2 regions of the Microbacterium sp. GCM10027623 genome follow, and region 2 is predicted to be linked to the other one. Evidence: predicted binding sites of a transcription regulator. Region 2 holds the regulator's gene; the other holds the start of a gene.
The links. Region 2 encodes LexA, which represses DNA repair genes until DNA is damaged. Its sites were predicted from a motif close to TCGAACANNTGTTCGA; they were not measured.
Positions count from the first base shown of each region.

Region 1: the regulator LexA is predicted to act here: its motif matches at 2,450-2,465, upstream of recA (recombinase RecA).

Region 1 covers NZ_JBHTHE010000003.1:525,744-530,153, reverse strand. The annotation lists gene miaB (tRNA (N6-isopentenyl adenosine(37)-C2)-methylthiotransferase MiaB) at 1-380, opposite strand, end outside; gene ACFQY2_RS14930 (regulatory protein RecX) at 470-1,201, opposite strand; gene recA (recombinase RecA) at 1,204-2,253, opposite strand; gene ACFQY2_RS14920 (DUF3046 domain-containing protein) at 2,498-2,719, opposite strand; gene ACFQY2_RS14915 (helix-turn-helix domain-containing protein) at 2,736-3,044, opposite strand; gene ACFQY2_RS14910 (CinA family protein) at 3,225-3,707, opposite strand; gene pgsA (CDP-diacylglycerol--glycerol-3-phosphate 3-phosphatidyltransferase) at 3,704-4,279, opposite strand; gene ACFQY2_RS14900 (DNA translocase FtsK) at 4,279-4,410, opposite strand, start outside.
Region 2 covers NZ_JBHTHE010000002.1:587,263-591,672, forward strand. The annotation lists gene metE (5-methyltetrahydropteroyltriglutamate--homocysteine S-methyltransferase) at 1-1,667, shown strand, start outside; gene lexA (transcriptional repressor LexA) at 1,736-2,422, opposite strand; gene ACFQY2_RS10150 (LysM peptidoglycan-binding domain-containing protein) at 2,731-3,117, shown strand; gene ACFQY2_RS10155 (histidinol-phosphate transaminase) at 3,167-4,249, shown strand; gene hisB (imidazoleglycerol-phosphate dehydratase HisB) at 4,246-4,410, shown strand, end outside.

The DNA.
Region 1 (4,410 bases), on a different contig from region 2:
TGCGTGCCGAAGACCACATCGACCCAGGGCGCCTTGTCGAGCACGGCCTGCTGGTCCATCTGCGCCAGGCAGCCGCCGACGGCGATCTGCATGCCCGCGTGCTTGTCCTTCCGGGACTTCAGGTGACCGAGCGTGCCGTACAGCTTGCCCGCGGCGTTGTCTCGCACCGCGCAGGTGTTGATGATGACGATGTCGGCGTCCTCGCCGGCATCCGCGCGGACATAGCCCGCACTCTCGAGGGAGCCGGAGAGGCGTTCGGAGTCGTGCACATTCATCTGGCAGCCGAAGGTGCGCACCTCGTAGGAGCGTCGGCGCCCGTCGGCGTCGACCGCGGCCAGAGAGGGCGCGATGATCGTCGGTTCGGAGGAGAGAAGAGACATGATCCAGCCATTCTACGATCCAGCGTCGAGGAACGCTCGGCATCCGCCGTGCGCGCTCGCCCGGCCGGGGGAACAGCTGCACCCGTGGGTCAGTCGGATTCCACGAAATGCACACCGGATCGACCGCTTGGGCGACCGCTCCCCGCTTCGCGCAGCGCCGTGCGTGCGGCGTTCATCGCGGATGATCCGCCGTACCCGCGCCGGGCGAGCTGGCCGACGAGCCGTCGCAGCGCCGCATCCGGATCGAGCCGGCTCAGGGAACGCGCCTTGCTGCGGGCGTACTCCAGCGCACGCTCCTCGTCGTCGTCGGGCAGCTCGGCGAGCGCCTCGTCGACGACGTCGCGCGGGATCCCCCGCTGCGCGAGGGAACGGGAGAGCGCCACCCTCCCCTGCCCCTTGCGTTCGACGCCGGCCGTCACCAGCAGCGAGGCGAGCGTGCGGTCATCCAGATACCCGCGATGGAGGAACTCATCGATGATCTGCTCGATCGTGTCGCGGTCGATGTCCTGCGAGCGCAGGACCGTGCGGGCTTCGGAGACCGACAGCTGCTTGGCGCGCAGCTTGCGCACGAGCACCTCTTCGGCCTGCCGCCGAGTCTCCTCGACGTCGGCGGATGCCGGCACGCTCGTCGGCGTGGCGTCCGGGTCCGCGACCGGTCCGAAGCGCATCGGCCCGTCGGCCAGCGCGGAGCGCCAGAGCCCATCAGGACCGGTCCGGCGCGGGACGTCGGTGTGCTCGGTCGCCTGCTTGCCGGACGGGCGTCCGCCGAAGAGGGGGATGACGGGGGCGAGGTGCTCCTCGCCCCCGTTCAGGTCGGACATGATCAGGCCGGGCGGCGCTCGGCGAGCTGGTCGGCGGGCGCTTCGTCGCCCGCCTTCATCCCGATGCCCAGCTTCTGCTTGATCTGGGTCTCGATCGCGAGCGCGATGTCGTCGTTCTTGATCAGGAAGTTGCGGGCGTTCTCCTTGCCCTGGCCGAGCTGGTCGCCGTCATACGTGTACCAGGAGCCGGACTTCTTCACGATCCCGTGTTCGACGCCGAAGTCGATCAGGCTGCCCTCACGGGAGATTCCGACGCCGTAGAGGATGTCGAACTCCGCCTGCTTGAACGGCGGCGCCATCTTGTTCTTGACGACCTTGACGCGCGTGCGGTTGCCGACCGCGTCGGTGCCGTCCTTCAGCGTCTCGATGCGGCGGATGTCCAGTCGGACGGACGCGTAGAACTTCAGCGCCTTTCCACCGGCGGTCGTCTCGGGCGATCCGAAGAACACGCCGATCTTCTCGCGCAGCTGGTTGATGAAGATCATCGTGGTGTTGGTCTGGTTCAGACCACCGGTGAGCTTGCGCAGCGCCTGCGACATGAGGCGCGCCTGGAGTCCGACGTGCGAGTCGCCCATCTCGCCCTCGATCTCGGCGCGCGGCACGAGAGCCGCGACGGAGTCGATGACGATCAGGTCGATGGAGCCGGAGCGCACGAGCATGTCGGCGATCTCGAGAGCCTGCTCCCCCGTGTCGGGCTGGGAGACGAGCAGCGCGTCGATGTCGACGCCGAGCTTGGCCGCGTAGTCCGGATCGAGCGCGTGCTCTGCGTCGACGAAGGCGGCGATGCCACCCGCGCGCTGCGCGTTGGCGATGGCATGCAGGGTGAGCGTCGTCTTACCGGAGGATTCCGGTCCGTAGATCTCGACGATGCGTCCACGCGGCAGTCCACCGACGCCGAGAGCGACGTCGAGAGCGATGGAGCCGGTGGGGATGACCTCGACCGGTGCACGCTCGTCGCTGCCCAGCCGCATGACCGAGCCCTTTCCGAACTGGCGGTCGATCTGGGCGAGGGCGGATTCCAGTGCCTTCTCGCGGTCCGAGGGTGATGGCATGACGTGCTCCTTCTGCTCGTGTGCTGCCGCCTGTAGGCTGTCGCGGCCACCCCGACTGGGGTCGCTCTCCGACAAGGCGCATGGCTCAGTGCCACGACATTCACGCTAGGAGGTGCCACCGACATTGCGTCGGCGGGGCCACCGATTGTGGATGACAGTCGCGCTGAGACCACTTGTGCAGAACGATACGCGCTCATCGAACACATCTTCGACGACACGCCGACGATCTTCGGCGCATATTCGATCAGTGCTTGCGCGGCTCCAGCCGTCCCACCCCGTAGCGTCGCTCGGCGGGCACGTCCGCCTCCTCGCACAGCGCCAGCCAGATGTCGCGCGGCGCCACGCCGGCATCGAGTGCCTCCGCGGCCGTCGTACCGAGTCCGGTCAGCACCAGGTCATGCGTCAGCGAGGTGGCTCTCGCCCCGAACTCGTCTTCGACGGCGCGCAGGAACTCACTGCGTCTCATGCGTGTGGGAGGCCGCTCAGTGCAGAGACAGCTCGGGCTCGACGGACGCGACCAGGTCGTCGGGGACCACGTCCGGGAAACCGCTCAGGCCCTCGATGACCGAGATGCGGTCGCCGACCTCGCGCATGATCGTCGAGATGGGGACGTCGAGGGCGTCGGCCACCGAGGCGAGGATCTCGCTCGACGCCTCCTTCTGGCCGCGCTCCACCTCGCTGAGGTAGCCGAGCGCGACGGACGCCCTGCTCGCGACCTGACGGAGGGTCCGACCCCTCTGCAGGCGGAAGTCCCGTAGGACATCGCCGATCTCCTGTCGTACAAGGATCATCGGAACCTCCTCTCCGTCGCCTCACTCGGATCCGCATCCGAGCGGACAGCCAGTCTAACCCGTTCGCTTGGCACCGAACCTACTGTTTCGCGCTGTGCTTCTGTTGTGAAAGTTCTCATCGTGGTCGTTCTGGTGTGTCGAATCTTGAGCACATCATTGTCAACCTTGCCGCTGCGCGGGCTATTCCCGGACCGCCTCGAGCGCGAGCAGGATGGCGGCGTCGCGCGCCCGGGTGCGGATCTCATCGCGCGAGCCCTCGAACACGAAGACCCGCGACCGCGCTCCGAGTGGTGTGGCCACGCCGATGTGGACGGTACCCACCGGCTGACCGTCGGGCGATACCGGCCCGGCGATGCCCGTGGTGGACACGCCCACGTCAGCAGGACGTCCGCCGACGGCGACGGCGCGACGCACGCCGTCCGCCATCTGGATTGCGACGTCGGGGTGCACCGGGCCGTGAGCGGCGAGCAGAGCGGCGTCCACGCCGAGCAGAGTGTGCTTGACCGGCGTCGCGTACGCCACGACCGCACCCCACAGCACGGCGGAAGCGCCGGGCACCGTGACGATCTCGGAGGCGACGGCTCCCCCAGTCAGCGATTCGGCCACACCCAGGGTCCAGCCGCGCTCGCGCAGCGCCGAGACAAGCTGTGCCGCCGTGGTCACGGCGCGCTTCGCCTGCCGCGGGACTGCGCGACGACGTAGTCGACGCCGCTGGCGACCGTGAGCAGCAGAGCGAGAAGCATCAGCACCAGCGTGACGACCGTCCACGCCGGCTGGCCGATCAGCACGTGCAGCGGCAGCAGCGCCCACCCGAGTGCGACACCCTGCACCACGGTCTTGATCTTGCCCATCCATGCGGCGGCGACGACGTGCTCGTGCACGATCGTGAACCGGTGGATCGTGATCCCCCACTCGCGGATGAGGATGATGATGACGATCCACCACGGCACCTCGCCGAGGATCGCGAGTCCGAGGAATCCCGCTCCGGTGAGGAGTTTGTCGGCGATCGGGTCCCACAGCTTGCCGAAGTCGCTGACGATGTCGTAGCGCCGGGCCAGGTAGCCGTCCACCCAGTCGGTGGAGATGCCCACGACGAAGAGCACGCCGGCCACCCACCGCAGCGCCAGGTCGTCCGCGCCGAACGTTCCGGCCAGGAGCAGAAGGACGAAGAAGACGACCGCGAGCGGGATGCGGGCGATCGTGATCGCGTTGGGCAGCTGACGGGGGATGCTCATCAGTCGCGGCCCGTCAGGCCCCAGGCGTCCTCATCGCCGTCGTCGTCGCTCTCCACCACGGGCATCCCCTCGAACTGCTGCTCGATCGGGTCCTGCGAGTACATGTCGTGCTCGGCGGGCGCCGCAGCAGG
Region 2 (4,410 bases):
ACGAGCCTGCACTGGTCAGCGAGTCCCTGCCCGCGTCGACGGCGCAGCTGGCGGATGCCGCGCAGCGCGCCCTCTCCGTGCTGGGAGGGTCGGCCGATCGTCCCGCGATCTTCGTCGCGGCCCCCTACGCCGAACTCGGCGACGTGCTGCCCGTGCTCGCAGCGGCTCCCATCGAGGCGATCGGCATCGACCTGGTGCGCGGTGCTGTGCCGGAAGCCCTGCCAGACCTCGGCGGAAAGACCTTGGTCGGCGGTGTCGTCGACGGGCACAACATCTGGCGCGGCGACCTCGCCGGTGCGTTCGCGAAGCTCGAGGCCCTGCGTGCGCTCGGCGCTGCCTCCGTCTCCGCCTCCACCTCCACGTCGCTGCTGCACGTGCCGCACGACGTGCAGGACGAGACGAAGCTCGACGCGCGCCTGGTCTCCTGGCTGGCATTCGCCGACCAGAAGGTCGGTCAGGTGGTCTCGCTGGCGCACGGTCTGACCGAGGGACGCGCGGCCGTGCAGGGCGAGCTCGACGCGGCATCCGCTGCCCTCGCCGACCGGCACGATGCGCCGGGCGTGCGCGACGGCGCCGTGCGGCAGCGCGCACTCGCCGAGGCGGACTTCTCCCGCGACGCGTACGAAGTGCGCGAGAGCGCCCAGCAGGCGCTGGACCTGCCGGCCCTGCCGCTGACCACCATCGGCTCCTTCCCGCAGACCGGCGACATCCGCCGTGCGCGTGCCCGGTTCAGCCGCGGCGAGGTGCCGCAGGAGGACTACGAGGCGTTCCTGCGCTCGGAGATCGACCGGGTCGTCGCGCTGCAGGAGGACCTGGGACTGGACGTCCTCGTGCACGGCGAGGCGGAGCGCAACGACATGGTGCAGTACTTCGCCGAGCACCTGGACGGCTTCGCGGTCACCGAGAACGGCTGGGTGCAGTCGTACGGCTCGCGTGCCACGCGTCCGTCGATCCTGTGGGGCGACGTCTCGCGTCCGGCGCCGATCACCGTGTCCTGGGCCGCGTACGCCCAGTCTCTGAGCGCGAAGCACGTCAAGGGAATGCTGACCGGCCCGGTCACGATCCTCGCCTGGTCGTTCGTCCGCGACGATCAGCCGCTCGGCGACACCGCCAACCAGGTCGCACTGGCACTGCGCGACGAGATCGCCGACCTGGAGTCGGCCGGCATCGAGATCATCCAGGTGGACGAGCCGGCGCTACGCGAGCTGCTGCCACTGAAGAAGGCAGACCAGCCGGCGTACCTCGACTGGTCGGTCGGCTCTTTCCGGCTCGCCACGGGCGGAGCCGCGGCAGCCACGCAGATCCACACGCACCTCTGTTACTCGGAGTTCGGCGTGGTCATCGACGCCATCCGCGCGCTCGATGCCGACGTCACCTCGATCGAGGCCGCCCGCAGCCGCATGGAGGTCGTCGCCGACATCGCCCACCACGGGTTCGACCACGGGATCGGCCCCGGCGTCTACGACATCCACTCACCGCGCGTGCCCGGCGTCGCCGAGATCGAGGCTCTGCTGCGTCGCGCGGTCGACGAGCTGCCGGTGCGTCAGCTGTGGGTGAACCCGGACTGCGGTCTGAAGACCCGCGGCTACGACGAGACCATCGCCTCGTTGCGCAACATCGTCGAGGCGACCCGCCGTGTCCGTGAGGACGTGGCCGTCCCGGCCTGAGCGCCGAACGCGGACGACGCCCTCCCCGGACTGCGGGGAGGGCGTCGTGCGTGCGGGGTGGGCGGATCTCAGACGGCGCGCAGCACCGCCACCACCTTGCCGAGCACCACGGCGTCATCGCCGAGGATCGGCTCGAAGGCCGAGTTGCGAGGCAGCAGCCAGATGTGGCCGTCACGACGGCGGAAGGTCTTCACCGTCGCCTCGCCGTCGATCATCGCCGCGACGATCTCACCGTTCTCGGCGGTGTTCTGCGAGCGCACGACCACCCAGTCGCCGTCGCAGATCGCGGCGTCGATCATCGACTCGCCGCTGACGTTCAGCATGAACAGGTCGCCCTTGCCGACGAGCTGCCGGGGGAGCGGGAAGATCTCCTCGACCTGCTGGTCGGCGGTGATCGGCACGCCGGCGGCGATCCGGCCCACCAGCGGGACCAGCGCGGCATCGCCGACGGCGGGCGCGGTGTCGGCGGGGTTCTCGGTGCTCGTACCGGGGAGATCGATCAGCACCTCCATGGCGCGGGTCTTCCCCGGGTCGCGGCGCAGGTAGCCGCTCAGCTCCAGCTGACCCAACTGGTGCGTCACGCTGGACAGCGACTTCAGGTTCACGGCGTCGCCGATCTCGCGCATGCTCGGCGGGTAGCCGTGCCGGGCGATCGAGGTCTGGATGACCTCCAGGATCGCCATCTGCTTCGCGCTCAGGCTCTTGCGCCGACGAGTGCGCGGAGCCTCGGATGCGGGAGGAGGGGTATCGCTCATCGGGTGCTCCTTCATGCGTTCCAGCCGGTGCCGATCCGCGTCCTCGCGGGCATCCGGTTCGAATGTCGGTGGCCCATGGTGGGCTGTCCTTATCGAAACCGTATCCGGTTTTCGACGGAAAACGGAAGATCCGTTCGAGCGTGTCGGCACTTCTTCGGGTGAATGTTCGAAGAATCGTTGACAGATGTTCGATATCGAAGATAGATTCGGAACGTAGCTTCGCATCCGGCATCCCCGGCCGGATGCCGGATGCGAAAGCTGCACCACTTCCGCCGGCGAGACGGCGGCAGGAACCCAGAGGAGCACCCATGAGCACCATCAGCATCCAGAGCCCCGCGATCGGTCGCGAGTCCACCGGTGCCGGCGGGCGTTCGGTGCGCCGGACCACCCTGCGACTGACCGTCCGCGGGCGTCGTGTTCTCGCGGCCGCGGCAGCGGCTCCGCTCGCCGCGGGCATCGCCCTCTCGGTGCTGGCGGGCGGCTCGGCACTCGCCTCGGGCGAGCAGAGTGCACCGACGTCGTTCGACTACGTCACCGTGCTCCCCGGCGACACCCTCTGGTCCATCGCGGCCGAGGCGGCTCCGGATGCCGACCCGCGCGACGTGATCGACGACATCAAACGGCTCAACAACCTCAGCGGGGGAGGGATTCAGGCCGGCTCCGAGATCGCGATCCCCACGCAGTACTCGCACTGATCCCGTCATTCGGAGATCGTTCCGATCGCCTCGCCCTACGATGGGAAGGGTGATCTCCCTCGACCAGCTGCCCCTCCGCGATGACCTCCGCGGTCTCACCCCGTACGGCGCGCCGCAGGCGCCTCTGCCGGTGGCGCTGAACGTCAACGAGAACACGCATGCGGTCCCGGATGCCGTCGTCAGCGAGATCCTCGATGACGTCGCCCTCGCGCTGAGCGAGGTGAACCGCTATCCCGACCGGGAGTTCACGGCGCTGCGCGAGGCGTTCGCGGAGTACCTCGGACACGGGCTCTCCCCTGACCAGATCTGGGCGGGCAACGGGTCGAACGAGGTGCTGCAGCACATCATGCAGGCCTTCGCGGGGCCCGGCCGGACCGCTTTCGGCTTCGCGCCCACGTACTCGATGTACCCGCTGATCACGCAGGGCACCGGCGCGAAGTGGGTCGCGGGCGTCCGTGAGGACGACTACTCGATCGACGCGGAGAGCGCCGCGGCGCAGGTGCGGGCCGCTGCGCCCGACGTGGTGCTGCTGTGCTCGCCGAACAACCCGACCGGCACTCCGCTGGGTCTGGACGTCATCGAGGCGGTCTACGACGCAGCCTCCGGGATCATCATCGTCGACGAGGCGTACCACGAGTTCGCACCCAAGGACGCCGCATCCGCGCTCTCCCTGCTTCCCGGGCGCCCGCGGCTGGCCGTCTCCCGCACCATGAGCAAGGCATTCGCCTTCGCGGGCGCGCGCGTCGGCTACCTGGCAGCCGATCCGGCGTTCATCGACGCGCTGCGACTGGTACGCCTGCCGTACCACCTCAGCGCCCTGACCCAGGCAGCGGCCACGGCGGCGCTGCGCAACTCCGCCACGATGCTGCGGATGGTCGACGAGATCGTCGAGCAGCGCGATCGCATCTCGGCCACCCTCGAGGCCCTCGGCTACCTGCCGCACCCCTCCTGGTCGAACTTCGTCCTCTTCGGCGGCGTCGACGACCCGAAAGCCGTCTGGCAGGCGCTGTACGACCGCGGTGTGCTGATCCGCGATGTCGGCATCCCCGGCCACCTGCGGGTCACGGCCGGCACCGAGGCCGAGTCCACCGCCTTTCTCGAAGCCCTCGCGTCGATAGGATCACCGTCATGAGCGACCCCCGCACCAGCCCCCGCACCGCACAGCGCACCCGCAGCACGTCGGAGTCCACCGTCGAGGTCGAGGTGAATCTCGACGGCACGGGCCGCAGCGAGATCAGCACCTCGGTGCCGTTCTTCGACCACATGCTCACCGCCTTCGCGAAGCACTCGCTC